DNA from 4 places in the Vibrio sp. YT-19(2023) genome. Region 2 is predicted to be linked to each of the others. Evidence: predicted binding sites of a transcription regulator. Region 2 holds the regulator's gene; each other region holds the start of a gene.
What was found. The regulator PurR, encoded in region 2, represses purine synthesis genes. The targets are predictions, from matches to a motif close to TNANGNAAACGTTTNCNTNA.
Positions count from the first base shown of each region.

Region 1 (8,007 bases), on a different contig from region 2:
TTAGATAGGTATGCTTCGTAGTAACGATCGGTTAAGTTTTTCACAACCGCGCCAACGCTCAAGCCTTCGACTTGTTGTATTTCCCAAACCACGTAAGCGTTTTGTAGCGTGTATTGCTCACTTGGCGATTTCACTTTTAAATTATTACCGCTTGCCTTGGTTTTGGTTTGCGCATCATACCAACGGACTTCCCAGCCCGTACGTAAACCAGGAATCCATTCGTAACCTAAACCCAGATTAATGTTTAATGGCGGTACATCAGGATGATCATCATCTGAACCTGTAGAGTCAGATAGGCTACCTTTGTTTTTGCCGCGAATGTAACTTGCTGAGAAATTACTGTAGAAATCTTCAATCCGGTATTGTGAAATTAGCTCAAAGCCATAGTTTTTAAAGCCATCTAGGTTTGTATTCCAGCTTTGTAACTCAGTAGTATTTTTGTCGAGGTTTTCGCCCGTTCGTATATCAACTGTGTCGCTAACATCGTTATAGAACATAGTTAACTCTGTTGCGAGGTTATCGCGAGAGTTCACCAGCCCTTCCGTTAAGTTGATAACGCTTGCTTGATAAGCATGGATACGAGACACGTCCAGATTCAAAGCAGTAGCCGTAGCGGTAGCTCGCGCATATTGCACTGAGTAGATGTTATCAACGGTTGGTGCTTTTAAAGCGTAGGCGTAGGAGGCGTTTAAACGCGTATTATTGCTCGCATCAAAGTCGATATCCAAACGTGGGCTAAAGCCTTTATGCGTCGTTTCACCGTAGTTATGTCCGGCAGCTGGATCATTATAATCCGGCGCTGCGTTCCCTTTTCCTTCACTCTTGATGTATTCGTAACGCAGAGAAGGTGTGATTGTTAGGCGGTCTGTTGCTTGATAGTGATCAGCAATGTAAGCGGCATAAATTGACTGCGTGCCAGATGGTTCGTAGTAAGGGGTGTACCAACCGTAGTTTTTCGCTTCATTACTGTCGTATGATGCGTTGAATACTAACGAGTCTCTATCGGTTTTTTGATATTGAAGCCCAGTGACTAGAGTGTGGTCTCCGAATTGTGCTTGGTTAAACACATCAACGTAGTCACGCTCGTAACTCAGCCATGACTCATGACCGTAACTGCCAACAGAAACGAACATTTTCTCGAATGCTACGTCAGGGCGAACCCAATGACGATCGTTTTCGGAACGTGCCATTTTGATATTGAAATCAATATACGGGTTAGTCGGCATGTAGTGGTAAGAGATGGTTGTGGTGTTGTCCGTGTATTTGTTATCGACGGTGTAAGCGTATTGGGCTTTTTCTAATGAGCCGTATTTCTTGATATTGTATTCGGTGATGTTAGGCATTTTTCCGCGACGGTTAGCCCAAGGTTTACGACCTTCATCTTTGTAGCGAGTATGGCTAATTTCAAACTCGTGATCGTTATTTTCATAACCGACCTTTACGAGCATGTTTTCTTGCTCATAACCTGAGTAATCTAGCGTTTCACCACCTCCGACTTTAATGTCATCAGAATCTTTTACCGAGCCATTCGCTAGAAAATAAAAACCAGTATCGTTTTTACCATAGAGTGTTAGCGTGTAGGCGTTCTCATCGCCGTTGGTGTTGTATGCACTTGAGATGCGAGCACCAAAGTTTCTTTCGCCGTACAGGAGATCATCGACACTTTTGGTTTTAATGCGAATGGAGCCACCAAACTTCCCGTTGAGTGCTCGATAGTCGTGCGCGCCCTTGATAATTTCTGCTTCGCCAATTAAGAACGGATCAAAAAAGAAGGTACCGTAGCGGTATTGTTGAAAGCCAATTGGAGCGCCATCGACAAAGACGGCGATATCGCTTGGATCATCAAAACCACGAATGTTAATACGTTCGCCACCAGAACGACCGCCACCATCTATTGATGCACCGGGAACGGCATCGATCATTGAGGCAAAATTAGAGTACTGTTGCTCTTCAATCTCTGACCAATTAATGGTGGTTTGCGCAGGCTCAGCAATGGTAATAGGTTTGGCATAACGAACGCCTATGACTTCAAGCTCTTCATTTGGCGCTGTCTCGGCATATGAATAAAGAGGGAAGAGCAAAGCCAGTGAAATGAGATTTACTTTGAATGGATGACTTTTTAATCGTTTCATATTGATGATTTATAGTGTTTTTATGAAGCTGGGATTATAAGAACATTATTACGATTAATAAATGATAATGAGATTAATTATCAAATGTGTTTTTGCGACGGATTGTAAAGTTTTTTATCCATTCGTGGAAACTACGATAAGTATCGTTAGCGTACATAAAACAAAAAGCCCAGCATCATGGACGCTGAGCTTATTGGCTTTAAACAAGATAGTGCGAGCACTGTTGCTCCTTTTGAGCTAATCAGGCGCCTATTTGATAGGAATTACTGAGTTTCTAACGGTATCTGTCCGGTTGTCAGCGGCTCGGCATCGAATTCAGTGAGGCCTTCAATATAGCTTTCGACTGCTTGCTCTAAAGCATTATCACCTTGGTTAAAATAGGCAAGGTGGAAAATTGCATCGCCTTCGTTCACCAATGGTAATGTTTGTTGACCGATAACCAAACCACGCTTCGGGGCTTTTAGTTCTATCTCATCATGACCAAGAGGAGAGCTAATATAAGCGAGCGTTTCCCCCTGTTCTACTTTGTCTCCCAGATTAACGACAGTACGCAAAATGCCGTTACCTGACGCGCGAACCCAGCTGGTGGACTTCGCTATGATAGGCTCAGGCAGCTTTTTCCTGCTCGCACGCAACATACCAATGGCTTGCATTACGCGCCGAACCCCGAGTACACCAGCGCTTATCGAAAGTGGATCAAAACGCAATGCTTCGCCAGCTTCGTAGGTGAGCACTGGAATATCGCATTTTTCTGCTTCACTGCGTAAAGAGCCATCACGCAATGCTGAATCAACAATCACTGGCGTCGCAAATGCTTGAGCAATACGTAGAGTTTCTGGGTTGCTTAAGTTTGCGCGAATCTGTGGCAAGTTCGTGCGGTGAATGGCTCCTGTGTGTAGATCCAAAATGTAGTCACAACGCTTGGCAATGTTGTTAAAGAACCCGTGTGCCATACGAGATGCAAGTGCGCCTTTTTCACTGCCAGGAAAGCAACGGTTGAGATCTCGTCGGTCGGGCAAGTAACGAGATTTATGGATGAAACCAAAAACGTTAACGATAGGTACTGCAATGACAGTGCCTTTCAGTTTTTGTGGATCCAGTTGGTTAATGATCTGACGAACGATTTCTACGCCATTAAGCTCATCACCATGGATAGCAGCATTCACCATTAACACTGGTCCTTCTTGTTTCCCATGGATGATTTCCACAGGAATAGATAAAGGCGAATGTGTATATAGCTTCGCTGCTTCAAATTCGATCTCTAATCGTTGTCCTGGTTGTATTTGATGTCCTAAGAGCTCAAACACTTTGCTTTTTTTACTTCTGGCCATAAACCATCTCTGTCAAATGCGTCATCAGCAATGTAACAATTGCTGCAAAATCGCACTAATCATTCTCATTAAGGACACGACAAATTACTTTAATCGTCATGCGTGAAATTTTGGTATGTGTGAAGTTTTTGTTTTCAATATGATCTTTTCTATCAGTTTAATACATAACAAGACATAGAGAAGAGTGCGCAATAATAGCCTTAAAAAATGTGACTGTATTAAAAATAATACTGTTCATGGAGGACAAAAAAACGGACTTTTAACCCTACTTTTTATCCGATAATATCCGCGCCGAATTTGAGGTTTCACACTTTCTAACTAGAGGTTTTGATGAAAAAGGCAATTGCTAAAATTGGTGCATTGACTGCGGTAGCAGTTTCACTTTCAGGTTGCGTAGGTAGTAATGCCGTGACAGGTTATGTTATGGGGTTTAACTTGAAAGCTGTTGACAACCGTTACGCTCGAGGTGGTCTAAATATGCTTTTAGCGCCTGTTTATGGTGTCGCGATCGCAGCGGATTATATCGTGTTTAACTCTCTAGAATTTTGGACGGGTAAGAACCCGTTAAATGGTAAGCCACATATCTTCGATACAAAGGTAGATACTTACATTGATGTCAATCACCAGTTAGATAAGTCGTTAACGACTGCACCAATCGCACCATTAGCGGATAACCGTGTCATTGAGCAGGGGCGAATGCAGCAAATCGATGAGAACACCGTTCAAATGGATATTACTTACAGTAACGGTGAAAAGGCGACACTCATGGGTGTACGCGATGGTGAGTTTGTTACTTACTACATTGATGGTGAAGTTGCTGCACAAACCTCAATGGATGAGTTAGCCGCTTACGCGCAAAACCGTGTGTAGTTGGGTTCAACTAAACCAAAAAAAGGGTGCCGTATGGCACCCTTTGTCGTTTTTCGTGATTGAATTATGCTTTCTCTGGAATCGCTTCTAAAAGCGCGACCATCTGTTCCCAGTACAACTGAACAGTATCAATCTTCACTTTCTCATCTGGAGAGTGAGGGAATTTTATTGTTGGACCGAAAGAAACCATATCCATGTGTGGGTATGGTTCTTTAAATAGGCCACACTCAAGACCAGCATGGATGACCATGATGTTCGGCTTATGACCGTAAATGCCTTCATACATATCACGGAAAATTGCCATGATCTCGGAATCTGCATCTGGCTTCCAGCCAGGGTAAGCGCCTGAGAACTGAATTTGTGCGCCTGCTAGCTCAGTAATCGAGCGCAGCATGCTTTCCACTTGGCTACGGCCAGAGTCAATGAGAGAACGAATCAAGCAAAGCACGGTGACTTTATTTTCTTCTGTGCTGATCACACCAACGTTTAGAGAAGTTTCAACAACGCCTTCCACCTCATCACTCATACGGATTACGCCGTTTGGACAAGCGTTAAGTGCCGCAATGAATCGTTGCTGATCGGCGATTGAAAATACTTGGGCGTCAGTCGTGATCACTTCATTAAAGGTTACGATACCTGTTTCGATTTTACCCAATTCAGTTTTAAGCAGCTCAGTGTAGTGGTTGAACAGCTCAGCAAGCTTGTCTTGGTTTTCGACAGGAAGCGCGACAGTAACAAACGCTTCGCGAGGGATTGCATTACGTAAGCTACCACCACGGAATTCGACTAAACGTAAATCAAGCTCTTGAGCATGACCGGCAAGGAAACGACCAAGTAATTTGTTGGCATTACCGCGACCTGTGTGAATGTCACAACCTGAGTGACCACCTTTTAGGCCTTTCAGCGTCAGTTGGCGTGTTACAAAACCTGCAGGCGTTGATTCTCGAGAAATATCGAAAGTCATGGTGCCATCAACGCCACCTGCACAACCCATGTAGACTTCGCCTTCTTGCTCAGAGTCTGTATTTAGAAGAATCTCACCCTCTAACCAACCAGCTTCAAGGCCAAATGCGCCAGTCATGCCTGCTTCTTCATCAATCGTCAGCAGAACTTCGAGTGGACCGTGCTTAATATCTTTAGATGCCAATACAGCAAGGCAAGAAGCCATACCAATACCGTTATCTGCACCAAGCGTCGTGCCTTTCGCAGTTACCCATTCGCCATCGATGTAAGGTTGGATTGGATCTTTGGTGAAGTCGTGTTCAGTGTCTTCGTTTTTCTGCGGCACCATGTCGATGTGTGCTTGAAGTACAACAGCCTTCTTATTTTCCATTCCTGGTGTCGCGGGCTTTTTGATGAACACGTTACCGGTTGGATCACGGCGAACGTCAAAGCCTTGCTCTGTTGCCCAGTTGATAATGTACTGTGCTAATGCTTCTTCATGTTTCGATGGATGAGGGATTGAACAAATCTTATCGAAAAACTGCCAAAGTGGAGCAGGTGATAAGGTACTGATCTCAGAATGGAACTCAGACACGGAGGACTCCTTTTGATGTGCTTTGCCAAATATATACCGTAAAAATATTGTCAAGGTAGCATTAAATGCTAGACGATTTGGCCTTCAAATTGCCGTTAGCATACCACCAGATAAGGAGTACGAGTAGTCGCGATCACAAGGATTTCTCTCAGAACTGTCACAGTTTGTGAATACAATAACAAGCACTATGTGTTCTCTATCATACATTCTGAAAGTGGCTTTATTTTTCAATTCATAAAATTGTAATTTAATTACACATAAACTTTGATAAAGGTCAATTTATGCATTTTTTGTGATTTTAATCACTAAAATGCTTGTAATTAAATTTCTTGGTGGTATATTTGTAACCAGCTTCTGAGAGAAGAATGAAATGCTCAAAGGATGAGTCCGTTTTATCGCCTCCAAGGAACCGAGAAATCAACGAATGTTTAATTGATTTAAAAGGTGATAGTTATGAAAGGTTTACCAAGTACAATGTTCTGGAATAGCAAGTCTGTTTACACCGGTAACTTTGTATACCCAACAAGCTTTGGCTACTAAGTGAAGTCAACGCATGTGACTCGAACAGTTTGTTCACCCCTATAAATTGGAATTTTTTTTCAGTGATAGTGCTGACATGATTCACCGCCACCCAAATTGGGTGGCGTTTTTTTATCTCTATTTTCTCTTCCTGACTCACTTATTGCCATCAAAGCCTTCTTCTATTCCCCATTCTTCGGTTTTATCGACTTTTCCATCAAATCTGTTAGATACCATGTTTAAAATGGGCCTTTTTCATCTGAAAGTTTAGTACATTGCTCAGTTTTTATTCTCTTTTAGAGAACTGTGTTATCTGGGTTACCTATTGTTTTATAAGAATATATTTCTTTGCTTGCTTTGATAGATTAGAGAATGTGTTTCATATCCAAAGAAAAAAAACGCATTAGAGTGAAGATTCTATCTAGAATTTGCTATTTGATAACTTTATAATTCCCGCCAATCGATTACGCAACCGTTTACTTTTTACCTTTACAGGATTCGATCATGCTCGAGAGGCTTTTTAAACTCAGTGAAAATGGCACAAATGTGCGCACTGAGATCATTGCAGGTGTTACGACCTTCCTAACTATGGCTTACATTATTTTTGTAAACCCAGCGATCCTGTCGGATACCGGTATGGACCGTGGCGCCATTTTTGTTGCGACTTGTCTTGCTGCCGCAATCGGCTGTTTTATTATGGGATTTGTTGCCAATTACCCAATCGCACAGGCACCAGGAATGGGCCTGAACGCATTTTTCACTTACTCTGTTGTATTGGGAATGGGTTATACGTGGCAAGTTGCGTTAGCGGCTGTATTTGTTTCTGGCCTTCTGTTCATTCTTTTAAGCGTATTTAAGATCCGTGAGTGGATTATTAACTCGATCCCGCATTCTCTACGAACAGGTATTTCAGCTGGTATTGGTCTTTTCTTAGCGTTTATCGCATTAAAAAATGCAGGTATCGTCGTTGATAACCCAGCGACATTAGTTTCTATGGGAGAGATCACATCATTGCCATCTGTATTGGCCGCGATTGGTTTCTTTCTTACGATTGCATTGGTTCACCGTGGTGTGAAAGGTGCGGTGATGATCGCCATTCTTGGCGTTACAGCGCTTGGTCTTCTATTTGGTGATGTGCAGTGGGGCGGTATTATGTCAACGCCACCAAGCATTGCGCCAACTTTCATGCAACTGGATTTCTCTGGTTTGTTTGAAGTAGGCATGATTTCCGTCGTATTTGCTTTCCTATTTGTCGATTTATTTGACACCGCAGGTACGCTCGTTGGCGTTTCTCAAAAAGCAGGCCTAACTGATGAGAATGGCAACATCCCTCGTTTAAACAAAGCGTTACTTGCAGACTCAACAGCAACGTCAGTAGGTGCATTACTTGGTACCTCCAACACGACATCTTATATTGAAAGCGTTTCTGGTGTAGCTGCGGGTGGGCGTACTGGTCTAACAGCCGTGGTTGTTGGTGTACTCTTCCTACTTGCTCTATTGTTCTCACCACTTGCGGGTATGATCCCTGCTTATGCAACGTCAGGTGCGCTATTCTATGTGGCGATCTTGATGCTGTCTGGGCTAGTAAGCATTGATTGGCGTGACCTAACTGAAGCGT
Region 1 covers NZ_JAWOQN010000007.1:66,820-74,826, reverse strand. Annotated here, with positions in the region: gene R7E78_RS07100 (TonB-dependent receptor domain-containing protein) at 1-2,132, opposite strand, end outside; gene R7E78_RS07095 (succinylglutamate desuccinylase/aspartoacylase family protein) at 2,396-3,463, opposite strand; gene R7E78_RS07090 (DUF3332 domain-containing protein) at 3,794-4,333, shown strand; gene R7E78_RS07085 (aminoacyl-histidine dipeptidase) at 4,398-5,870, opposite strand; gene R7E78_RS07080 (NCS2 family permease) at 6,894-8,007, shown strand, end outside.
Region 1: R7E78_RS07080 (NCS2 family permease) is a predicted target of PurR. The motif match lies at 6,854-6,873, and genes of this name have one in related genera.

Region 2 (8,007 bases):
GTCCTAACCCAATTTAAATCTCAATCTTTATTCCATCACTTAAAAAAGGGGTGGAACATCAACGGCATTACAGACCGCTTTATCGATCCTATTCCCGCTCAAATGCGTACTGGTAAACGTTGGTACGAAGGGACGGCGGACGCGATCTATCAAAACCTGCGTTTTATGGAGTTAGAGGAACCAGAGCAAGTTTGTATTTTTGGCTCTGACCATATCTATAAGATGGATATCAAACAAATGCTGAACTTCCACTCAGAAAAGCAGGCTTCTCTGACGGTATCTGCATTGCGCATGCCACTAAAAGAGGCGTCGCAATTTGGGGTTATCGAAGTGGATAGCGAAGGCCGTATGATTGGCTTTGACGAAAAACCAGCAAATCCGAAGTCGATTCCTGGTGACCCTGATTACGCTTTAGTTTCAATGGGTAACTATGTTTTTGAAGCTCAGGTACTGTTCTCAGAGTTGGTCGAAGATGCGGATAATGAAGCTTCATCACATGATTTTGGAAAGGACATCATTCCAAAGATGTTCCCTAGAGGTGATGTGTTCGTGTATGACTTCAGTACCAACAAAATCAGTGGCGAAAAAGAAGAGGTGTACTGGCGTGATGTCGGAACTATTGATGCGTACTGGCAAGCGCATATGGATCTGCTAGAAAAAGATGCACCATTTTCGCTGTACAACCGTAAATGGCCATTGCATACCTACTACCCACCATTGCCACCTGCGACATTTACCGACTCTGATAATGGTCGTGTGCAGATAATCGATAGTTTAGTGTGTAATGGCAGCTATGTTAGAGGCTCAAGAATCGAAAAGTCGGTGCTTGGTTTTCGCAGTAATATTGCTTCTGCTTGCGATATCAGCGAATGTATACTTCTTGGTGACGTAAAAATTGGCGAAGGATGTGTTTTACGTCGTGTGATTGTCGACAAAGATGCCGATATTGCTCCTGGTACTCAGATTGGTGTGAATCTTCAAGAAGATAAAAAACACTTCCACGTGTCTGAGGAGGGCATTGTTGTTATTCCGAAAGGAGCTCGAGTTGGCTACTAACAACTTATCTATTCTGTTTGTAGCTTCTGAGGTTGAAGGCCTCATTAAAAGTGGTGGCTTGGCAGATGTTGCCAAGGCACTACCGGAAGCCCTTCAAAACCTACAGCAAGACGTAAGAATTACCATCCCTGCGTACAGCAGTATTGATAAACTCGCAGACGCAGAAGTTGTATTAGAAACAGAATTAACATCATGGCCGCATACGGAGTATCGAGTTTTGCGGCTCATGTTAGGTCAAAATCCTGTTTACCTGATTGATTGTCCGCCGTATTTCAATCGACCATCAATGTATGCGGAGAACAACCAAGCGTATACTGATAACGGCGAGCGCTTTGCGTTTTTTAGTGCAGCATGTCTCGATATGTTACCCAAGCTCGCCTTTCAACCTAATATCATACACGCGAACGATTGGCACACAGGTCTTGTTCCATTTTTGCTCAAGCACAGGTATGGCAATGATCCGTTTTTTGCTCATACTAAAAGCGTCATTTCAATTCACAATGCGGTCTTTAAAGGCGTATTTAGTTATGAAGATGTGCAGTGTTTGCCAGAGTTTCATTGTAGAAACGTTCCCGATGCTGCGGTGAGTGCAACGCATATTACGATGCTTAAAGCTGGTGTAATGAATGCAGATAAGATAAACGCGGTTAGCCCTACGTACGCAGAGGAACTAAAAACAGAGCTTGGCAGTCACGGCATGGCTTGGGAGTTTCAGCAACGTGCGCAGGACTTAGTCGGCATCTTGAATGGTTGTGATTACAGCGCTTGGAATCCGGAAACTGATACCTACTTGCCGGTTAATTACTGCGCCGACCAGCAAAGTATGTCGCAAGGGAAGAAAGCTTGTAAAAAAGCATTACAACAACGACTAAATTTGCCCGAAAAAAATGTAGCTATGTTCGGTATGGTTTGTCGGTTGACCCAGCAGAAAGGCGTTCATTACTTGTTGCCTGCTTTGGCCGACTTTTTGAAGCACGATGTTCAGCTAGTTGTCGTTGGGACCGGAGACCCTGTTCTTGCCGCTCAGTTACGAGAGGTTGCCGCGCAGTTTTCTAGCAAATTTGCCTTTGTAGAAGCGTATGACAATGAACTTGCGCATATCGTTGAAGCTGGTTCTGATTTCTTCTTGATGCCTTCTGAGTTTGAACCATGTGGCTTAAACCAAATCTATAGTATGGCTTATGGGACATTACCGATAGTACGCGGTGTTGGTGGCTTAAAGGACAGCGTTAGCGATTATGATGTAAACCCATCTGAAGCAACGGGGTTTGTTTTTTTCGAACCGACACCGCAGGCATTGTTGTTAACGATGCTAAGGGCACTGTTGCTCTACGCTCAAAACGAGCCTGAAGTGAATAAAGTACAGTTGCACGCGATGCAACAAGACTTTTGTTGGCAAAAGGCCGCAGAATCTTATTTGCAGCTTTACCACTCAGCGTTAGTTTGACTTAAAATTGTAACGAAAGGCACCGAATGAGGTGCCTTTATTATCTTGAGTAAGGGGAGTGTGGTAGGATGGCTTTTTACTCAATAGCACGATCTTTTTGATACTCAATATGACCCAGCCGCTACTTTTTCATAAAACCTATTTGCACCCTACTAGTAATGAGTGGGTTGTATTTGTGCACGGTGCTGGTGGTAGCTCTTCTATCTGGTTCAAGCAAATTAAAGCTTACAAGCAACACTTTAACTTATTGCTGATCGATTTAAGAGGTCATGGAAAGTCAAATCAGTTACTTAAAGAGCTCATTGCTAGCCGTTATACCTTTACGGAAGTTACCCAAGATATTTTGAAAGTATTGGACCATTTAAAGATCCAATCCGCTCATTTTGTCGGTATGTCGCTTGGTACTATTATTGTTCGAAACCTTGCTGAATTGTCATCAGAGCGCGTACGTTCGATGGTGCTCGGCGGTGCTGTCACAAGGCTTAACACTCGTTCTCAGATATTGGTGAAATTAGGTAATTTTTGTAAGCATATCCTACCGTACATGTGGCTCTACAAACTGTTCGCTTATATTGTTATGCCTCAAAGAAGCCAACGAGAATCTCGCCACCTTTTTATTCGCGAAGCCAAGAAGCTTTGCCAAAAAGAATTTAAACGTTGGTTTATTCTTGCCGCTGATGTAAATCCGTTAATGAAATATTTTAAAGATCGAGAGTTACCCATTCCGACTCTTTACTTAATGGGCGACAGGGATTACATGTTTATTAAACCTGTCAAAGAAATGGTTGCAGCACATAAGCTCAGCATTCTACGAGAAATCCCGAATTGTGGTCATGTATGCAATGTAGAGCGTCCAGAAGACTTCAATCAACACTCCATCGAGTTTATTAAACAGCAAGCTGTATGTGCTTAAAACTGAGTGCATCCACTGAATAGGAGAGCCGCTATAGCTCTCCTAGTTGATATCCACATTGCCAACATGCACCAAATTGCCCTTCGTTTATTTCATGACATTTTGGGCATTGCCAATCTTGATACTCATGCCTATCGGATTGTTTTCGATATGCTTTTACTATTTCTTCAGCTTTCATCTTTTGTGCCGTGTCAAAAAGCCACACATAAGGATCGGTATCATCACCAAACGGCAGTTCTCCTTTTAAGCCGAAAATACCTTCTCCGCGAACTTCACAGTAAATTTGTTCCACTTTAAGCAGCTCACATACAATGTGTGCTTCTGCTGGGTTTTTAGCGATAAATATTTTCATCAAAATACCCACTTCACCAATTACGAGTTTTGCTGACTTGGTGTCGGCCTTACTTTATTCATAACCCATTTAGTGATGATTGGAAATAGTCCCAATAGCGCAAAAGACGCTAATACTGCGGGTGAAACAATGCCCGATAGGCTTTCAATTGTTGCTAATTGAGTACCTGCATTCAGATATACGGCTGTGCCTGGCAGCATACCTATTTGGCTAGTGAGATAAAATCGACCTACAGACATCGGTGTTAAGCCCATCAGTAAGTTGATTAGAAAGAAAGGGAATACAGGGATTAGACGCAAGGAAAATAGATAAAAAGCTCCGTCTTTTTCGACACCTTGATTAATTGCGTTGAGTTTATTTCCGAATTTGTTTTGTACCCAGTCACGCAATAAGTATCGGCTGCTCAAGAAGGCCAGTGTTGCCCCCATAGTGCTAGCGAAAGAAACCAGTAGCAAGCTTGTCCAAAAACCAAATAAGGCTGCACCAAGTAAGGTGACTACTGCCGCTCCTGGGATAGAAAAAGCGGTAATTGCAATGTAGGTAAAAAAGTAAATCGCAGCCGAGAATACAAAATTCTGATCGATGTATGTAGTTAGTGCTTCTTGTTGGGCTTTTGCATTCTCTAAGGTTAAATACTGGCCAAAGTTAATACCTAAAAAGACGATAGCCGCTAGTAGGATGAGACCTAATATCAGTTTCTTATTCATAATTTTGATTCCAATTTGGGATATATGTAATAAGACAGTAGGAAAACCGAAAAAATTTCACAAAAAAACCGCAGATTAGACTGCGGTTTTACAAGATAGTTTTTAGGCCGACTTTTATTGGAGGCCGTTCATCAACTCATCTCGGCGAGCTTGAGGTACCACACTCCAATGAGTGCCGTTGATAGCACCTTCTAGTGCCCATAGCAACTCAATGTTGACGGTTGCAGAGTGCGTATCTCTTATCGCTTTATAGGCGTTAAGCGCACCTTCCTCTTCAAGCTTCTCTACGGATTCGATGCCGGCTTTTTTTAGCATGCGCTCGGTAGCCAGTCGTAAGTTAGGCAAATCTTTCAAACGGTTAGGCTTTGTACTTGCTTGCTGTTCTTTCTCAAGCTTTGCCTTTTTCAATGATTGATTCGCTACTTCGATTAAGCGTTCGCTTGATTCCCATAAATCGCTGGAAATAGCGTAGTACTTTGTAACGACTGGAAAGCCACGTTTTTTATAAACGTAAGGCTTTAGCCCTTGTTTCTCGAAGTCAGATGAAGTTTTTTGGTCTGCTCTGATATGAAGCTGATTGTTTACCACTAGTGCAAACATTGTTTCATCAGCGAATAGTCCGAAGCCACCAAACATTGAGCGCGACTTGATATTACCAAGTGCCTCAAATAGCTTCATAGAGTCTTTGAGTATCGGTTTATCCATGTTTTGTTATCTCGGTGTAATTAATATTACGCCACCAAAAGTCAGGTCCGAGAGAGTAGCAAACATGCGTAAAAACAATGTCATTACAGAGTAAAGTCATTGCTTACACACTTGCCATCGGTAACCCCGCTACCTTCCATATCGTAATATGGTTCAGGCCGGAGGCTTTGCGTCCCACTCTTTCGAATGGTTTGCCCTGTGCGTGACACAATGAGCATACTTCTTATATTGAATTAACATCACGGTTTAGCGTTAAAAGTGTGATTTCGGTTCAATAAAAATGATAGATTGAATGCTCTATTTTGCATATGGAAAGGTGCAAATTGGCCTTTGAAAAGGAGTTCTTAATATATATTACATTTATATAAAACAGGGAGTTAACGTTAGTCAATTGTTATTAGAGTGGTGTGAAGTATTAGAGAATGCTTAATTTTTCCAAAAAAATAAGCGCCCCTGTAGAGCGCTTATTTAACACGGTTAAATACAGTGAAATTTAGTTCATTTTTTTCACAGTATTTCGAATTACAAGCTCAGGTTGCATTTCGAAAATTCGTTTTTCGTGTTCTTTATCTTTGATACGCTCAAGTAGAATTTCGAATGCATTTTTACCAACACGACGTTTAGGTTGGTGGATAGTCGTTAGCGGTGGAGAGAAGTATTCTGCAAGCTCGATGTTGTCGTAGCCGATCACTGAAATATCTTCAGGAATTTTGATCCCGTTTTGTTGCAAGCGGCTCATTAGGCCGAGAGCCATTGTGTCGTTAAAACAGAATACCGCCGTCGGGCGCTTGTCCATTGCGGTAATTTTATCTGCAACTAATACGGCCGTATCACATTCAAAGTTACCTTCAAGGATCCAGTCTTCATTTACAGCTAGGTTCGCTTCGCTCATTGCGCGACGGAAACCTGCAATGCGCTCTTGGCAAGCAAGCTTTTCAAAATGACCGCTTAGACAAGCGATATCCGTATGACCATTGTCAATCAGATGTTTGGTTGCAATGTAGCCACCTTCTTCTGAGTTATCCATGATCTTGTCTGCTTGTGAGCTCTCTGGGCCCCAATCCATGACCACTTTAGGAATGTCCGCATGACGGTCAAGCATCTCTTTTAGTTCTTCGGTTAAGTCAGAACACATCACTAGGATGCCATCAACGCGCTTTTCAGCCAGCATACGAATGTAATCGCGTTGTTTTTCGTAAATCCCGCCTGTGTTACATAAAATCAGAGTATAGCCTTGGCGGTAACAGTAGCTCTCAACGCCATCAATCACTTCTGAGAAAAATAGGTTAGTTGATTGAGTTACTAACATGCCAATCGTACGAGTTGAGTTGCATTTTAGGCTGCGTGCAACGGCACTTGGCGCGTAATTCAGCTCGTCAACGGCTTTCATTACTTTTTCTTGCGTTGCTTCTGCAACGAAACGCGTTTTATTGATAACGTGCGAAACTGTCGTAGTGGAAACGCCGGCTAAGCGAGCAACGTCTTTTATCGTGGCCATAAATGGTGTCCTGTATCGAGCTACTGAAATATGTCGTATTGGATGTACCTGATGCTCTAATGGTTTCACACCTAGCAATATAAAATTGGCGCTAAGTGTCTCGGCAGCGGTTGATCCAAGTGCGACAAAAGGGTACGTAGCAGCATCGGTCGATGAATTTTATCTTTTTTCTATCTGATGAGAAATTGCCATCAACCTGTTAAGAAAACACAAAAACCGCTATATTTCAGCGGTTTACATATAAATCATATTTAATCGTTTGCGCTCACATTTTAGCCCTATGTGGACTGACTAGCAATGTTTTCAGCAAGAGATTTGTGTATTTGAAGTCACATTTTGACTGCTAAATAACCAAGCGTCTTTGCGCTAAGTTAAGGCAAACGAATATTATACCCAAGTTACTTACAATTGGTCACTTTCAGGCATACAGGAAGCCCGATAGGCAGGCTCCCTAAAAATAGGCGGCAATTATTCACCAAGAAGGTAGGCGCTGTCTAGTTTACAAAATGCAACTAATAGTTTCGCGACACTCGAGTAAAATCCAAATTCGTCGAATTTTTTACATTTGTCTGAAAACTGAGGTAACCAAGACATCAATTGTTGCTGGATAAAGTCGTTTTGTTTAACGAAGGCTTCTTCCATGTGTTTTTCTTGTTCAAGCTCGTTTGAGCGGATAATCATGTTCCCGAGAAAGTCGAGCTCAACGGCTAAGTGATCCGCAGGTTCCTTTAGGTTTTCGTCTACTTGAACGCCAAATTCAGCCATCAACTTTTCCATTTCCTCAGCTGGCTTGTCATTCAGTAAACCTGATTCACCAATGTACATGGATGCGTAAGGAAGAGCGCCGTATTTTTCTGTCTTCAAAAACAGTTCACAAAAGTCAGCTGCAAGCTCTAGTTGTGCATCTTCACGATCTTGTAACCGATTCAATGCATCAACTAGGCTATCAACAGCTGGTTTCAGCGACTCATTTTCACCTAAACCTGCGAGAAAACTGCGAATTTCAACACTGTGATAGGCTTCCAATTCTTTCTCTGTTAGTTCTTTTGCGAACAAGCTCGAAAACCACCAGTAAATTTCAGCGCGTTTTTCATTAAAAGCTTTCACTTCTTGCATTTTGGGCTCCTGAATGATGCTTCAAGTCATGCATCACAAAGTCAATTAGGGATATCCCCTAAGTGTAATCAATTAAAATGAATAGCAGTAACTATAATTGTTGTGTTTTATGGTCAAAAATGACCGTTTATTAATAGCAATGGGCAAGCTTGTTTTGAATCAATAAAAACGCTAAATCTTGCGTTTTAATGTATCTATGACTAGAAATGTTAC
Region 2 covers NZ_JAWOQN010000004.1:90,427-98,433, forward strand. Annotated here, with positions in the region: gene glgC (glucose-1-phosphate adenylyltransferase) at 1-1,056, shown strand, start outside; gene glgA (glycogen synthase GlgA) at 1,046-2,503, shown strand; gene R7E78_RS04585 (alpha/beta fold hydrolase) at 2,613-3,416, shown strand; gene R7E78_RS04590 (DUF2007 domain-containing protein) at 3,448-3,768, opposite strand; gene R7E78_RS04595 (TVP38/TMEM64 family protein) at 3,789-4,475, opposite strand; gene R7E78_RS04600 (TfoX/Sxy family DNA transformation protein) at 4,590-5,180, opposite strand; cyclic di-GMP riboswitch class I at 5,297-5,386, opposite strand; gene purR (HTH-type transcriptional repressor PurR) at 5,674-6,678, opposite strand; gene torD (molecular chaperone TorD) at 7,147-7,794, opposite strand.

Region 3 (8,007 bases), on a different contig from region 2:
GTATGCTGCTGCGTCTTCAGCAGTGCGCACACCACCTGCTGGTTTGAAACCAACAGTTTCTGCAACACCCATGTCGCGAATAACTTCAAGCATCATGCGAGCGTATTCTGGTGTTGCGTTTACTGGCACTTTACCAGTTGAAGTTTTAATGAAGTCAGCACCTGCTTCAATACAGATTTGAGATGCTTTCTTGATTAGTGCTTCTTCTTTTAGTTCACCTGTTTCGATGATCACTTTAAGAAGAATGTCACCACAAGCTTCTTTACATTGCTTAACTAGTTCGAAGCCTACTTTCTCATCACCCGCCATTAGCGCTCGGTAAGGAAAAACTACGTCAACTTCGTCTGCACCGTAAGCAACCGCCGCTTTTGTTTCAGCAACTGCGATTTCAATGTCGTCGTTACCATGTGGGAAGTTCGTTACTGTTGCAATACGAACCTCTGGCGTACCTTGCTCACGAAGTGTCTTCTTAGCAATAGGAATAAAGCGAGGGTAAATACAAATTGCAGCTGTGTTGCCTACTGCTGTTTTCGCGTCATGACATAGTGAGATCACTTTTGCATCAGTGTCATCGTCATTCAACGTAGTTAGGTCCATAAGTTTAAGTGCACGTAGCGCTGCTGCTTTTAAATCGCTCATTTCTATCTCCGATCAATATTCAAAAAATTCACTACTCAGCCTTACATCACGTCTTTAACTATAATCAACAAGTCGAGACAATGTGAGTAAATGGCTAAACAGTCTATTAATGAACGGACTTGGTTCCCTGAAGACTCGGCATATACAGCGAAAATTTATCATATGCCAATTGCTATCCTTGTCACCGCACAGTACCAGTTTGGCCTATGGCACAACAATCTATGATTGCGGTGTCTTTAATATCACATCACAAAGCAAAACGCCTATTAGATCTGATATTGCAGGGCAATTCATTTGCCCATCGATTATGTAATATTCATTACGTGATTAAGAATCAAGCTTAACCACTATCCTGTGATTAATACATTATAGAGTTTCACCGCAAAACTGTAGCACCAAATAGAGCGCAAACGGTTTGTATCTCAAAATTTCCTAGCCCCTATTCCATTGACTGCGTAATACCTCGACTAAGGCAAACACCCGATGAAATTTTGGAGCCCGAAAAACGAAAAATGCCCCGCAGCAATCTCTTGCTACAGGGCATGATGTAAAACGGCGTCTATATATTAAGAACCGATTCTAATTATAGTGCTGCAAGGCTTAAGCAGAAGCCTGCAATTGTCGCTGCCATAAGGTTAGACAACGTACCTGCAAGAACTGCTTTAACACCCATGCGAGCGATGTCACTACGACGGTTTGGTGCAAGGCTACCTAGACCACCAAGTAGAATCGCGATAGAAGAAAGGTTCGCGAAACCACATAGTGCGAATGAGATGATAGCTGTTGTCTTCTCAGACATTACTTCACCAGTTGCCGCGATTACTTGAGCGTTTTCACCTAGATATGGTGTGAAGTTCAAGTAAGCAACGAATTCGTTCACTACGATTTTCTGACCGATGAATGAACCAGCTGTTACAGCTTCTGCCCATGGAACACCGATTAGGAATGCTAGTGGAGAAAACGCGTAACCTAGGATTAGCTCTAGTGTTAGTTCTGGCATGCCGAACCAACCACCGATGCCACCTAGCATACCGTTGATTAGCGCGATTAGACCAACGAATGCGATTAGCATTGCACCTACGTTAAGCGCAAGTTGTAGACCAGAAGCCGCACCGCCCGCAGCTGCGTCGATTACGTTAACTGGTTTGTCGTCACCGCCGTCCATCGCTTCTTCGATACTTTCGTGAGGCTGGTCAGTCTCTGGGTGAAGGATTTTAGCGAACAGTAGACCACCTGGTGCTGCCATGAATGATGCCGCAACTAGGTACTCTAGTGGAACACCCATAGATGCGTAACCAGCTAGTACACCACCAGCAACAGAAGCTAGACCACCACACATTACCGCGAATAGCTCTGATTGAGTCATTTTTGGAACGAATGGGCGAACAACTAGAGGTGCCTCAGTTTGACCTACGAAAATGTTAGCTGCCGCTGACATTGATTCCGCACGAGAAGTGCCTAGCGCTTTTTGTAGTGCGCCACCAAGAATCTTGATAACCCATTGCATAACGCCAATGTAGTAAAGAACTGAAATCAGTGCAGAGAAGAAGATCAGTGTAGGAAGAACACGGAATGCGAAGATGAAACCGCCGCCGCCGAATACTTCGAACATCTTGTCAGAAACAAGACCACCGAACAGGAATGATGAACCATCGTTACCGTAGTTGATAACGTTAGAAACACCTGAAGAGAAACCGTTTAGTAGATCACGGCCCCAAGGTACATACAGAACAAATGCACCTAATGCGAATTGGATAGCGAATGCGCCACCCACAGTTCTAAAGTTGATAGCTTTTCGGTTGTTAGAAAATGCCACTGCAATCGCAAGAAGCACTACCATACCGATTAGGCTCATAAACAGGCTCATAGTTTATGACTTCCTTATAAGTTATTTATTGGCGTGTTACAAAATGGAGCTATAAAGCGGGGGCAATTATACTCATGCAGAATCAATTAAAGTAATGCCAGCCTCACACTTTCCTATAAGATTCATGATTGATTCAACCAGCTTTGTGAGTTAATTCACAATAAGCAGGAAAACGTTTTCGATTTCAAACCACATCTTTAGATTTTATTCACATATCGAGAAAGCAAAATTGCTATTTTTCCACAGTTGAGAGGCAATCGATTGCTTTCGGCCGTTATGCAACTCTACGAGCTCATTAAAGACGTGAATGAGTTTGGCTGGGTGATTTGACTCCCCTTGATATCCAAGTATAGGCATATCTGGTGCGTCTGTTTCGATTACTAGGTTTTCGAGTGGTAATTTTTGAATTGCGTCGCGTGTTTTCTTGGCTCTTGGGTAGGTAATCGTTCCTCCTACACCGATAAAAAAACCTAATTTGACCCACTCCATGGCTTGCTGATAACTCCCAGAAAAAGCGTGTAGCACACCACCTCTAGGGAGATTCGCCGCTTTCACCATTTGAATGAGGCGATTGTGCGCTTTTCGGCTATGTAAAATAACTGGGAGTTCGAAGCGTCTAGCCAGCTCAAATTGAACTTCAAGTATCTTTTCTTGCAACTGTGGATCAACATCAATGGCAAAATCTAAACCACACTCTCCTATTGCCACGCACTGCTGCCCTTTTTGATTTAGATAGCCTTCTAGCTCTGTAAGGTGCTGCTCAACGTTATCTTCAAGAAAATACGGATGAAAGCCGAGCGCATAATACAAATTGGCATGTTGCTCTGCCAAAGTTTGAATACGAGCCCAGTTTTGCGGACCGACGGAAGGAATCAAAATTCTTGCGACGCCTTGCGTTTGAGCAAGCTCAAGTTGATGTGCAAAGTCATCTTGAAACACATCAAAATCAAAGTGGCAGTGCGTATCAAAGAGCTTCATCTTGACGCTTTTTATCTGTATCTGCGGGCAGAAAATCAGAGGATGGTTGGGCTTCACTCTTCTCTTCAGTTTGATGGGCTGGGTCTTTTCGATATGGGACACAACTGCGTTTCTGATCGGGAGTTAACCCCATCTCTTTACACCAGTTGTCGTAACGCTTTAGCCCACGTTTAAACCAATTCATATCTTATCCTTATATAAAAACGCCCTTGGCTAAGTTTATAGCCAAGGGCGTTTTAAAATCTAGTTTGCGTTAAGGCTTACCCTAACCGCGCAAATTAGTGCTCACGCGTCGCACGGAAATCAACGTCAGGGAAACGCTCTTTCGCCAAGTTTAAGTTAACCATTGTTGGGGCGATATACGTTAGGTTATCACCACCATCCAATGCTAAGTTCGCTTGATTCTTGCGTTGGAACTCATCCAGTTTCTTCGCATCACCACACTCAACCCAACGAGCAGTTGCAACGTTAATGCCTTCATAAATCGCTTCAACGTTATACTCAGATTTCAAACGAGCCACAACAACATCGAACTGAAGTACACCAACGGCACCAACGATCAGATCGTTGTTCTGTAGAGGACGGAATACCTGTACCGCACCTTCTTCTGATAGCTGAACCAAACCTTTGAGAAGCTGCTTCTGCTTTAATGGATCTTTCAGGCGAATACGACGGAATAGTTCCGGAGCGAAGTTCGGAATACCAGAGAACTTCAGTGATTCACCTTGCGTAAAGGTATCACCAATCTGAATAGTGCCGTGGTTGTGTAGACCAATGATGTCACCGGCGTAAGCGTGTTCTGCACGTGCACGGTCACCAGCCATAAAGGTTACTGCATCAGAGATACTCACTTGCTTGCCAAGACGAACATGGTTCATCTTCATACCTTGCGTGTAAGTGCCCGATACAATACGCATGAATGCGATACGGTCGCGGTGTTTTGGGTCCATATTCGCTTGGATCTTAAATACGAAACCAGAGAACTTCTCTTCAGTCGCTTCAACTTCACGTTCAACCGCTTGACGAGTTTTCGGCGCTGGAGCCCATTCAGTTAGACCGTCTAGCATATGATCCACACCAAAGTTACCTAATGCAGTACCGAAGTAAACTGGCGTCAGGTCACCTGTTAAGAACATTTCCAAATCAAACTCAGGGCAAGCACCCATGACAAGCTCAAGCTCTTCTCGAACACTTTCCGCAAGGCCTGCACCAACTTTTTCATCAAGCTCTGGGTTATCGAGACCTTTGATGATTCGAACTTCTTGAATCTCATGACCGTGACCTGATTCGTATAAAATCGTTTCATCACGGTGAATGTGGTAAACACCTTTAAACTCTTTACCACAGCCGATTGGCCATGTGATTGGCGCACACATCATGCCCAATTCGTTTTCTACTTCATCCAATACTTCCATTGGATCACGAACGTCACGGTCAAGTTTGTTCATGAAGGTTACGATTGGCGTGTCACGTAGACGTGTAACTTCCATTAGTTTACGAGTACGGTCCTCAACACCTTTCGCTGCATCGATAACCATCAGACATGAGTCAACTGCCGTTAGAGTACGGTAAGTATCTTCCGAGAAGTCTTCGTGTCCAGGCGTATCAAGTAGGTTTACCAGACAATCGTTGTAAGGGAACTGCATTACAGAAGTAGTAACCGAGATACCACGTTCCTTTTCCATTTCCATCCAGTCTGATTTTGCGTGCTGTGCGTTACCACGACCTTTAACCGTACCTGCTTTTTGGATCGCGTTTCCGAATAACAGTACTTTTTCAGTAATGGTGGTTTTACCCGCATCCGGGTGAGAGATGATAGCAAAGGTCCTTCGCTTATTGATTTCATTGAGAAAATCTTGGTTTGCCATGTATAAATTCTTTTAGTTTGTACACGGATTTGTACACACTTTTGGAAGTACTCTCTTTTCAGTTCTTCGCTTGTCAAATCCGTCGTGTTAATCGTAATTGGCCGCTATTTTCGCTGATCTTGACTTTATAAACAATCAATGGTTATCTAATCGGTTACCATTTACTCTCAGCGTGCGCCAATGCTCAGTTGTAGCTGTTTGCAATCGTTGCTTCTTCAGCTCATGAACAACTGTGGCTAAACCACAAATTCCTTCGCTACCAGAAATCGATGATAGCTTGTCGTACTACACCGATGATGGTGCAGTTGCCGTTGATCGGTATTGCAGGGTATTGGGGGTTCAAAGGTTTTAGGAACTTCTGTTCACCGTCAATGACCAACTGCTTAAAGGTTGCTTCTTTCGAATCATCCAAACGCGCAACAACCAATGAACCTGAAGAGTAAGGTAACTCAGGATCAACAACGATCACTGCTCCCTCAGGTATGGATTTTTTTCCGCTTGGATTTTCCATACTGTCGCCTTTTACGCGAAGTGCGAAACAACCCTCATGTGCTTTCCCAGTGACTTCACGCCACTCCTCAGCATCTTCATGAGCAAATCCTTCCGCTATTTCAGTCCAATCACCGGCCTGAACCCAGTTAATAAGAGGAATTCTTCCCTTAATATCAGGCCCGACTTCTACATTACCGACCCCCAAGCCAATCTCGCCATCACCTGTGGCGAGCCAATGAGCATTCACGCGAAGCGCCTCCGCGATCTGCATGGTGTAACGAGACCTAGCCGATTTACCAGAGCAAATCTGGCTGATCGACTGCTGTTTGATACCAATGCGACGAGCCAACTCAGACTGAGTCACCCCAGTAAGCTGCAAGGCATGGTTTAGTCGTTCGGATAAAGTTTTCATAAGCCCGTATTCTACAAATAAAACTGTAGCCTTTCAACAATTTTAACTGTTGACTTAACTACAGTTTAAACTGTAACATTCAATCTTGTAACAGTTATTATTGTAACAGGAGACGGTATGGAAGTGTTCAACACGACACAAAAACATCTCCGCCGTGCCATTGACTTGGTCGGCGGGCAATCAGCATTAGCACGAGCCATCAACTCAAAGCAGCAAAACGTCTGGTTTTGGTTGAATAAATCAGGGCGTGTTCCCGCTGAATTCGTTTTACCCATCGAACAAGCTACGCAAGGACAGGTAACCCGATCTCAGTTAAGACCGGACATCTACCCCGAATGCCCAAGCGAGCTGAAAGCCAGTAACCAGTAGGATTAAGGGCAAGTAATGGTCAGCATATTACGTAAACACAGAAGCGAGTACCTCCATGCGTGATTATGGCAAGGTCTATACCCGCTTTTGGCTAAAGCAAAATGTTTTGTCCTGGAGTGACTCAGCGAAGTTGCTAGGACTGTATTTGCTTACATGCCCACATTGTAATTTGCTTGGCTGCTTTCGATTGCCGATTGGTTACGTTGCTTCTGACTTGAACTGGGATGAGCAACAGGTTGCCAAGGCTCTAAATGAGTTAGAACAAGATCAGTTCCTCATTCGTTGCGAGGAATCCGGTTGGACTTTGATTCGGAGCTTTCTGAAGCACAACCCAATCGAAAACCCAAACCAAGGTAAAGCAGCCTTTCGGTTGCTTAAAGATGTACCTGCCGACTTCATTGGTATGGCATCACTTTTGAAATCTCTTGCCGCTTTTCAAGCTCGGCTTCCAGAAGAATTTTCATCATTGTTTATGCCTGATGGCAACCCGGTAAGGGACTCTCAACGGTCGGATGACTCTGAGAGAAGCAATAAACCAACAGTTAAAACTGTTAACCACATACAGTTTGAAGACTTCTGGGATGTACAAATACGCAAAGAAAAAAAAGCGAAAGCCAAAGAAGAATGGCTACGCATGGGCCTCAATGAAGACCATGAACTCGCCTTGGAAGTGCTAACACGCTGGAAAGAGCAACGAGATAACCGATTGCAGTATCAAGATCGGACTAAGACCCCTATGCCACATAACTGGCTTTTAAACCGGCAATGGGAAGACGAGTACGTTCGCATTGATGAAGTACAGCAATCATCGACGAGCCTAAAGGGCAGCAATCACCAATTGAATATTGAAGAAAGCAATCGCCGCATTGCTGAAAGCTGGGCCGGACCAGGTATTCGGGAGGTTCGTTCAAGTGCAGGAGGTTGATAAACGCGAGTTTGCTGAAGTTTGGGGAGCCGCTTGGGCCATGTATGGCAAAAGCGTATCACCACAATTGCTATCCATCGCATTTGAAGCCCTTCGTGCTTATAGCATTGAAGATGTGCGAATCGGTCTAACTCGGCATATTCAATCACCGGATACAGGGCAATTTTTTCCAAAGCCCGCTGACGTCATCAAGCATATCGACGGCAACTCGGGTTCAAGAGCCATGGTTGCTTGGAACAAAGTTGACAAGGCTGTTCGTCAGGTTGGCGCTTGGACATCAGTGATGTTTGACGATGCGCTTATCCACCGCGTGATTTCAGATATGGGTGGATGGGTTGAACTCTGCAAGGTTGATGACAGGGAATACCCCTTTAAGCAAAAAGAGTTTTTAACACGCTACCAGGCTTACTTGCTGCGGGGCGAAGTGGGTGAATACCCAAGGCTATTACAGGGTATT
Region 3 covers NZ_JAWOQN010000001.1:435,836-443,842, forward strand. Annotated here, with positions in the region: gene deoC (deoxyribose-phosphate aldolase) at 1-639, opposite strand, end outside; gene R7E78_RS02020 (hypothetical protein) at 730-864, shown strand; gene R7E78_RS02025 (NupC/NupG family nucleoside CNT transporter) at 1,223-2,506, opposite strand; gene R7E78_RS02030 (TatD family hydrolase) at 2,711-3,484, opposite strand; gene R7E78_RS02035 (DUF5363 family protein) at 3,471-3,668, opposite strand; gene prfC (peptide chain release factor 3) at 3,763-5,352, opposite strand; gene R7E78_RS02045 (LexA family protein) at 5,609-6,256, opposite strand; gene R7E78_RS02050 (helix-turn-helix domain-containing protein) at 6,374-6,625, shown strand; gene R7E78_RS02055 (hypothetical protein) at 6,681-7,550, shown strand; gene R7E78_RS02060 (DUF6475 domain-containing protein) at 7,537-8,007, shown strand, end outside.
Region 3: R7E78_RS02025 (NupC/NupG family nucleoside CNT transporter) is a predicted target of PurR. The motif match lies at 2,671-2,690, and genes of this name have one in related genera.

Region 4 (8,007 bases), on a different contig from region 2:
TGAGGACCTAGTCATCTAGTGTCCTCATTCTTCTTATCTTTTGAGCTCGATTTGCAAATTATTGGATTTCAACTTGCTCTTCGTTCGCGTCTGCTTGTGCGATTTGACCAATCACCCACGCGTTTTCGCCTTCTTCTTTAAGAAGAGCAACTGCTGCATCTGCCTGGTCTTTCGGTAGTGCGACGATTAGACCTACACCACAGTTGAATGTGCGGTACATTTCGTGTGTGTCGACGTTGCCTTTCTCTTGTAGCCACTTGAAGATAACTGGCCATTCCCAACTGTTACCATCGATAACTGCTTTCGTGCCTTCAGGCAGTACGCGTGGGATGTTTTCCCAGAAACCACCACCAGTGATATGAGAAATCGCATGGATGTCGTGTTTCTCAATCATCTTAAGTGCTGACTTGATGTAAATTTTTGTTGGTTCTAGTAGGTGCTCACCAATAGTGCGGCCTGCTAGCTCTTCGCTCTTATCTGCACCAGATACTTCTAGGATCTTACGGATAAGGGAGTAACCGTTTGAGTGTGGGCCGCTTGAGCCAACAGCGATAAGTGCATCACCAGCAGCGACTTTCGTGCCGTCAATCACGTCTTCTTTTTCTACTACGCCAACACAGAAACCAGCTACGTCGTAGTCTTCGCCTTCATACATGCCCGGCATCTCCGCAGTTTCGCCACCAATTAGGGCACAACCTGCTTGAACACACCCTTCTGCGATACCTGAAACAACATCCGCTGCGGTATCAACGTCTAGTTTGCCTGTTGCGTAGTAATCTAGGAAAAACAGTGGCTCTGCGCCTTGCACGATAAGATCATTTACACACATTGCCACTAGGTCGATGCCAATCGTATCGTGCTTGTTCATATCCAGTGCTAGGCGAAGTTTTGTGCCAACGCCATCAGTACCAGAAACCAGTACAGGTTGTTTGTATTTAGTTGGCAATTCGCATAGCGCGCCAAAACCACCGATACCACCCATAACTTCAGGGCGACGAGTGCGTTTTACCGCACCCTTAATACGATCCACAAGCGCGTTGCCTGCATCAATATCTACACCAGCGTCTTTATAGCTAAGAGAAGAGTTGTTACCACTCACAGGGAAGTCCTCGGTATTAAGTTGGATATGAAAACGGCGCTATTCTAACAGTGCTTAAACATAGATAGCAAACGTTTGCGTCTGTTTTTTTCTTTAGTGATTTATCCTGATATCCCTGTGAAAATCATGTATAATCTGAAGGTTTGTTTAAATATTGCCAACTATAGCCGGAGATGGACATGAAAGTTGTTGAAGTAAAGCACCCTCTAGTAAAACATAAAATTGGTCTAATGAGAGAAGGTGACATCAGCACAAAACGTTTTCGTGAGTTAGCGACTGAGGTCGGTAGCCTACTTACTTACGAAGCAACGTCAGACTTTGAAACAGAAAAAGTGACCATTGATGGTTGGAACGGTCCGGTAGAAGTAGACCAGATTAAAGGTAAAAAAGTAACCGTAGTGCCAATCCTACGTGCAGGTCTAGGCATGATGGATGGAGTTCTTGAGCACATGCCAAGCGCACGTATCAGTGTTGTGGGTATTTACCGTGATGAAGAAACGCTTGAGCCAGTTCCTTACTTCAACAAGCTTGCTTCAAACATCGAGGAGCGTATTGCGCTTGTTGTTGACCCAATGCTTGCAACAGGTGGTTCTATGATTGCTACGATCGATCTCCTAAAAGAGAAAGGTTGTAACCAAATCAAAGTGCTGGTACTTGTTGCTGCACCAGAAGGTATTGAAGCGCTAGAAAAAGCACACCCAGATGTTGAGCTATACACTGCGGCAATCGATGAGAAGCTTAATGACAAAGGCTACATCGTTCCGGGTCTAGGCGATGCAGGTGATAAGATCTTCGGTACTAAGTAATTCTTTGATGTATTACTATGACTGAACAGAAAAAGGCTTGGTGAAAACCAAGCCTTTTTTGTATCTACAAGAGGAGAAGAGTAAGACACGCCACCTAATAAAGCGGCGAAGACGTACTATTTCGCGCTTTCTTCTTCCATTTGTGCGTTATCCACAACGTGGTTTTCACCTAAATCGTTTGGTAGCACAAGGTTAAGAATAATTGCCACGATACCGCATAGGCTCACACCTTGTAGACTGAACTCACCAATACCGAAAGCCATACCACCAATACCAAACACAAGTGTTACGGCAACAATCACTAGGTTACGAGACTTATGCAAATCAACGTTATTCTTGATCAGTGTGTTGAGGCCTACCGTTGCGATGGAGCCGAACAGCAGAATCATGATGCCGCCCATGACAGGAACTGGAATCGTTTGAAGAACCGCACCTAGCTTACCTACCAATGCAAGTACGATTGCGGTGATTGCTGCCCAAGTCATGATCACAGGGTTAAATGCTTTGGTTAGCATTACCGCTCCTGTTACTTCACTGTAAGTGGTGTTTGGTGGAGCACCCACCATCGAAGCTGCGATAGTTGCCACCCCGTCACCTGCGATTGTGCGGTGAAGGCCTGGTTTTTTCAGGTAGTTTTTACCTGTAACGTTTGAGATAGCAAGCATGTCACCTACGTGTTCAACCGCAGGTGCGATAGCGACAGGAATCATGAACAAAATTGCGTTGATATTGAACTCTGGCGCGGTGAAGTTTGGCATGGCTAGCCAAGCTGCTTGCTCTACGGGAGTGAAATCAACCACACCGTAGAATAGAGAAACAGAGTAACCAGCAAGAATACCACCAACAATAGGAACGAGCTTCAAAAAGCCTTTTGCAAAAACGCTGAGTACAATGGTTGTGAGCAGTGAGACCGCCGAGATAATGATCGCAGCATCACCATTAACTAGCTGTGCAGCTCCATCACCAGTTTTACCTACCGCCATGTTCACTGCTGTTGGGGCAAGGCCAAGGCCGATAACCATGATCACAGGGCCAACGACAACAGGCGGGAGAATTTTATGGATAAATCCAACACCGCGCACTTTGATCATCGCCCCTAGAGCCACATAAACTAAGCCCGCTGCCATCAAGCCGCCCATCGTTGCACCGATACCCCAAGTTTGGATACCGAACATAATAGGAGCAATAAACGCAAAAGAAGAGGCAAGGAAGATGGGAACAGAACGTTTAGTCATTAATTGGAAGAGGAGAGTACCGACACCGGCACCAAAGAGGGCTACGTTTGGATCAAGGCCAGTTAGGAGCGGCACAAGCACCAAAGCACCAAAAGCGACAAAGAGCATTTGAGCGCCTTGTAACGCGTTTTTCATAATAATTCCCTATTTTCAAGATACGCAGACAAATCCGGCGAATACTATCATCCTGCAATCGTTTGCAATGTTGCATAGATCAAACTTTCGATTGAATTCTTCCCATAAATAGCACTTTTGAGAGTTGCTTGCTTGCAAATTGTCCTCTTTTACGTGTCTTGCGTGAAGATGAAAAATGGACAGCCTAACTTGTTGAGATAGCTTAATAAGCAATGAGTTTATTATAAAAAATAGCACTGAAGCGCTGGTTGAGGCCCGAGTTAACAAAGATGGTCATAATACAGACAATTTACTCAGTACTTGCCTTGCTCAAGATTTGATAGTTGCTTATTATTCGGGTTCTTGTTCAGAGGATTATAAAAACTATGCGCTATTTAGCTCTCTTACTGATAGGTTGGTTGTCCCTACCAGTATATGCATTAACTCAGGTGGATATCTATCGTGCCGAAGTGGTTATCGACAGTGAGCAGAACGACGGTGAGTCTTTGGCTCGTCAACAAGGTATGCAGGATGTGATTGTTCGAGCGACCGGTTCTCAATCCTCTTTAAGCAATCCAGTGATTAAAAAGGCACTTAGCTCAAGTGCGCGTTACATTTCTCAACTGAGCTATGGGCAGGTTGATGGAAAAGCGAGCCTAAAAATGTTGTTTAACAACGACCAAATCAGCTCTCTTTTAACACAAGCACAATTGCCATCTTGGTCGCCAAATCGTGCCAATATTTTAGTTTGGATGGTTGAAGAACAGGGTTACGATCGTAACATTGCGTGGGAGCATTCTGAATCTTCAAATGTTGCAGCACTTCGTAGCGCAGCGAAATTAAGAGGCCTGCCAATCACTATCCCGGTTGGGGATTTTGATGATGTAACCGGTGTTAATGTCTCTGATCTTTGGGGCGGCTTTATTGAGCCAATTGGTCAAGCCAGCCAGCGCTACCCAGCTGACGCCGTTTTGGTTGTACGAGCTCAAGGTGAACAAATTCGTTGGACACTCTACGACCAGTCGCCAACGAGAATTGTAGAAGCGCAACGTTCTCCGCGTAGCGGGTCTGTATCAGGTGCTAATGCTATTGCAGAAATGGTGGATGGCATCGCAGACTACTATGCAAGTAAGAGTGCAGTTGTGGTTTCAGGAAAGTCTTCAAAAGCGCTAGCAGTGAAAGTCCTTAATGTAACCTCTGCCACGGACTTCTTCCGTTTAGAGAATGCGTTAAAACAACTTAATTCGGTTGCGGGTACAGAGATTAAGCGTGTTCAAGGGGAAGAGTTAACGCTCAACATCCACCTTTTGGCATCACAACAAGCTTTTGAGAAAGAAGCTTCTTCTATTTCTCAATTAATGGTTTTTGAAGATCCTTTAGGTGAAGTTGATGCCCCAGCTTCAACTCAAGAAGAAGAGCCATTGGTTCAGAGTAATGAAGCAAAAGACGCCGCGACGCCAAAAGAAGCGCAGCCTGAAGTACCAGTAGATATTGTGGCAGAAGCAAGTGACGAAACACAGCCAACTCAGCCAATGATTGTGGAGCCTGCCCGAGAACAGTATGACTTGATCTACGAGTGGCGCTCGGCATCGTAATCTCCTTGGTAGCGTTCCAGGCGTGAAACGCAAGGATCAAAGACCAATGTGGTAAGCATAAAAAAGAGTCGCAATAGCGACTCTTTTTGTTTTCTAAATTCGTATTCGAACCAATGATCAGTGATTGACTGCAATTGGCGTTATTTATTGAATTTCGCTTTTTCTTCTTTTTCTACTTGAGAGAGGCGTTTCAACTTAAGACCTAGCTCTTTGCCTCTCGCTCTAGCAAACAAAATATTGCCAGCGAAACCGAGTGAAGTCAGTATCAGTTCCACTGCCGCAAGCCAGCGTTCACCCCCATCCACATAAAGGATGGTCAGCGCATGCAAGAAATACAGCATAAGAACAAAGTTAGCCCAAGCATGAGTGTAAGGCTTACCAGCTAAAATACCAGGCAACGGAAGTAGTAGCGGAATACACCAAGCAATAGCAAGTGTTGTGCTGCTGAGGTGGGGATGAGGGGATAACGCAAGCTGCCAAATAGCGACCCAGGCTAATAAGGCTAAGTTGCCAAATAAAGCCAGGTAACGATACGTTTTAGCCTGTGTACCGAGTGGTGTTTGGTCTAAAGAGTCAGACATCGATTAACTATCCTTGATTTTACTAACAGACTTTTAGTTTTAACGCTGCAGTTGCCAGCCTTTTGCCTAATTGTTGTGCCAGGCGAATCTCTTCACTGCTTAGGGTTGCCTCATGGCCTACACTGCTGGCGCCATACGGAGTGCCTCCGGACTGCGTAGTGTGTAACTCTGGCTCGGAATAAGGAATGCCCAAAACCATCATCCCGTGATGCAATAAAGGGGTCATCATGCTTTGTAACGTTGTTTCTTGACCACCATGCATCGAGGACGAAGAGGTAAAGACACAAGCAGGCTTATCGATTAAGTCACCACTGACCCATAAAGATGTAGTCTGATCCCAGAAGTGCTTTAAAGGCGCAGCCATGTTGCCAAACCAGACGGGACTGCCAAACGCTAGACCGTCGCACGTTTTTAGTTCCTCTAGAGTAACAATTGGATCAGAAGGGGAGTGTGAGTGAGGTGACAATTCTTCAACTGTACGCAAAATTGCTTGGCATTGAGGAGTCGATTCGACTCCTCTTGCTATTTGTCTTGCCAGTTGTTTTGTCGAGCCATGACGGCTGAAATACAAAATAAGGATCTGGCAATCCATTTATAAAATATCCAACACTTGCTCTGGTGGGCGACCAATTTTTGCTTTGCCGTTAGCAACGACAACCGGACGCTCAAACAACTTTGGATTTTTCGCCATTGCTTCGAATAATTGCTCATCGCGGACGGAGTCTTCGCCTAAGCCAAGCTCTTTATATTCACTTTCTTTAGTGCGCATCATTTCACGTACAGATGAAAAGCCAAGCTGGGCGTACAGCGCTTTTAGTTCATCCACGTTAAGTGGTGTGTCTAGGTATTTGACGACTTCCGGTGTAACACCATTTTGCTCAAGCAGTTCAAGTGTTTGACGGCTCTTTGAGCAACGAGGGTTGTGATAAATCACGACTGACATGGTTTTCTCCATTTCGTTATTGTAATGCCATGAATCGATCTCTTTGGATCATGAGTTGGTCGATACGGGCATCGTATCGCGCTTGCTCTAAGCTGCCCAACTTGGCCATTTTACTTGCTTCACTATAATATTGAATCGCTTTATTCCAATTTGCTCGCAATGCCAAAATTTCTGCTCGAGCAGCCAACTCTTCATCGCTACGCCCCAGCGCGTGGTAGCTCTTCGATATTAGGTGCCAGCCATTTGTATCTTCAGGATAGTCATGAGTGTATCTTTGAAGAACTCGCGTGGCTTGATCGTTTTTATTGTCCTCAAGTAGCGCATTGGCGTAGTTAATGGTCAATACTTTATTTTGAGGGTTACGAGATAACGCTTTGCGGAGCATCTCGGTTGCTTTTTCTGGCTGCTTCTTCTCGATGTATAAATCCGTCATAGCGTCCAAGTAAAACGGGTTACTTGGGTCTTGTTCCAGTAACTTTTTCAAAATTGGTTCCGCTTGAGATAAGCGTTTATTGTCTAAATGCACGAGTACTCGACCATAATCAAAAGCAGGTGTAATGTCCGCAGAGGCTTTCTTTTGGGTTCTCTCAAACCAGCTCAGGGCGGCTTGTCCATCAATGCCAGCGTAACGAGCCACAATGCGCGCGCGAGCTAGATGATAGTCTATTGAAGGCACAACACGCATTGGAGGATAGGTTCTTGCTCGCGCACGGCTATCGGTAATTCGATCTTCAGGCAGAGGGTGAGTCAGGAGCATTGGTGGCGGTTTACTCGCATAACGATACTCATCAGCAAGACGGCCAAAAAACCTTGGCATTGCTTGAACATCAAAACCGGCTTTTGCTAGTGTCGAAATACCAAAGCGATCCGCTTCTTTTTCATTCGCGCGAGTGTAGTTGATTTGACTTTGCATGTTGCCCGCGGTTGCTGCTGTAATTGCAGCCATCCCCGCTTCGGGTGAGGCAATTGAAAGCAGTAGTGCCCCCGCAAGTGCGGCTAATGTGGCCGGAGAGCGGCGTGCTTGTTCTTCCATACTCCGAGCAAGGTGACGTTGTGTGACGTGCGCTATCTCGTGAGCGACAACAGAGGCCAGCTCACTTTCTGAACGAGCATGAAGAAACAACCCAGAATGCAGCGCTACATAGCCACCAAAAAACGCGAATGCGTTGATATTACGGTCGCGAATCATAAAGAAGTGGAACGGCGTTTTTACATCATTCGCATTGGCCACTAATTTGTGCCCAAGAGAGTCAATATATTCATTGATGACAGGGTCATTAACGATAGGTTTACTGGCTCTGAGCATACGCATATAGGCGTCGCCATAAATCAACTCTTGGTCTATTGAAAGCGTACCACCAGCAGCTGTGCCAATGTCTGGCAAGTCAATGCTATTGGCATAAGTTGTCGGCGAACTGATGGCAGCAGCAAGACATAAGCAAACTAGCGAGCGAGTGCGTTTTAACATACGTTTAAAAGGTTCTCCAAAATACATAAGCATGTGGTTACAGGTCGAGAGCCTATTAACAGCGCCACATACGTTTTGGTTATCCGTGAGGATATAAGCTAACAGTAAGACCGGAAATAAATGAATTGGTTTCGTAAATTATTTTATATCCGAGCTATTTCAGCAT
Region 4 covers NZ_JAWOQN010000001.1:274,578-282,584, reverse strand. Annotated here, with positions in the region: gene purM (phosphoribosylformylglycinamidine cyclo-ligase) at 59-1,099, opposite strand; gene upp (uracil phosphoribosyltransferase) at 1,279-1,905, shown strand; gene R7E78_RS01310 (uracil-xanthine permease family protein) at 2,022-3,275, opposite strand; gene R7E78_RS01305 (DUF2066 domain-containing protein) at 3,641-4,849, shown strand; gene R7E78_RS01300 (DUF2069 domain-containing protein) at 4,990-5,430, opposite strand; gene wrbA (NAD(P)H:quinone oxidoreductase) at 5,453-6,022, opposite strand; gene arsC (arsenate reductase (glutaredoxin)) at 6,023-6,373, opposite strand; gene R7E78_RS01285 (M48 family metallopeptidase) at 6,390-7,841, opposite strand.
Region 4: purM (phosphoribosylformylglycinamidine cyclo-ligase) is a predicted target of PurR. The motif match lies at 1,163-1,182, and genes of this name have one in related genera.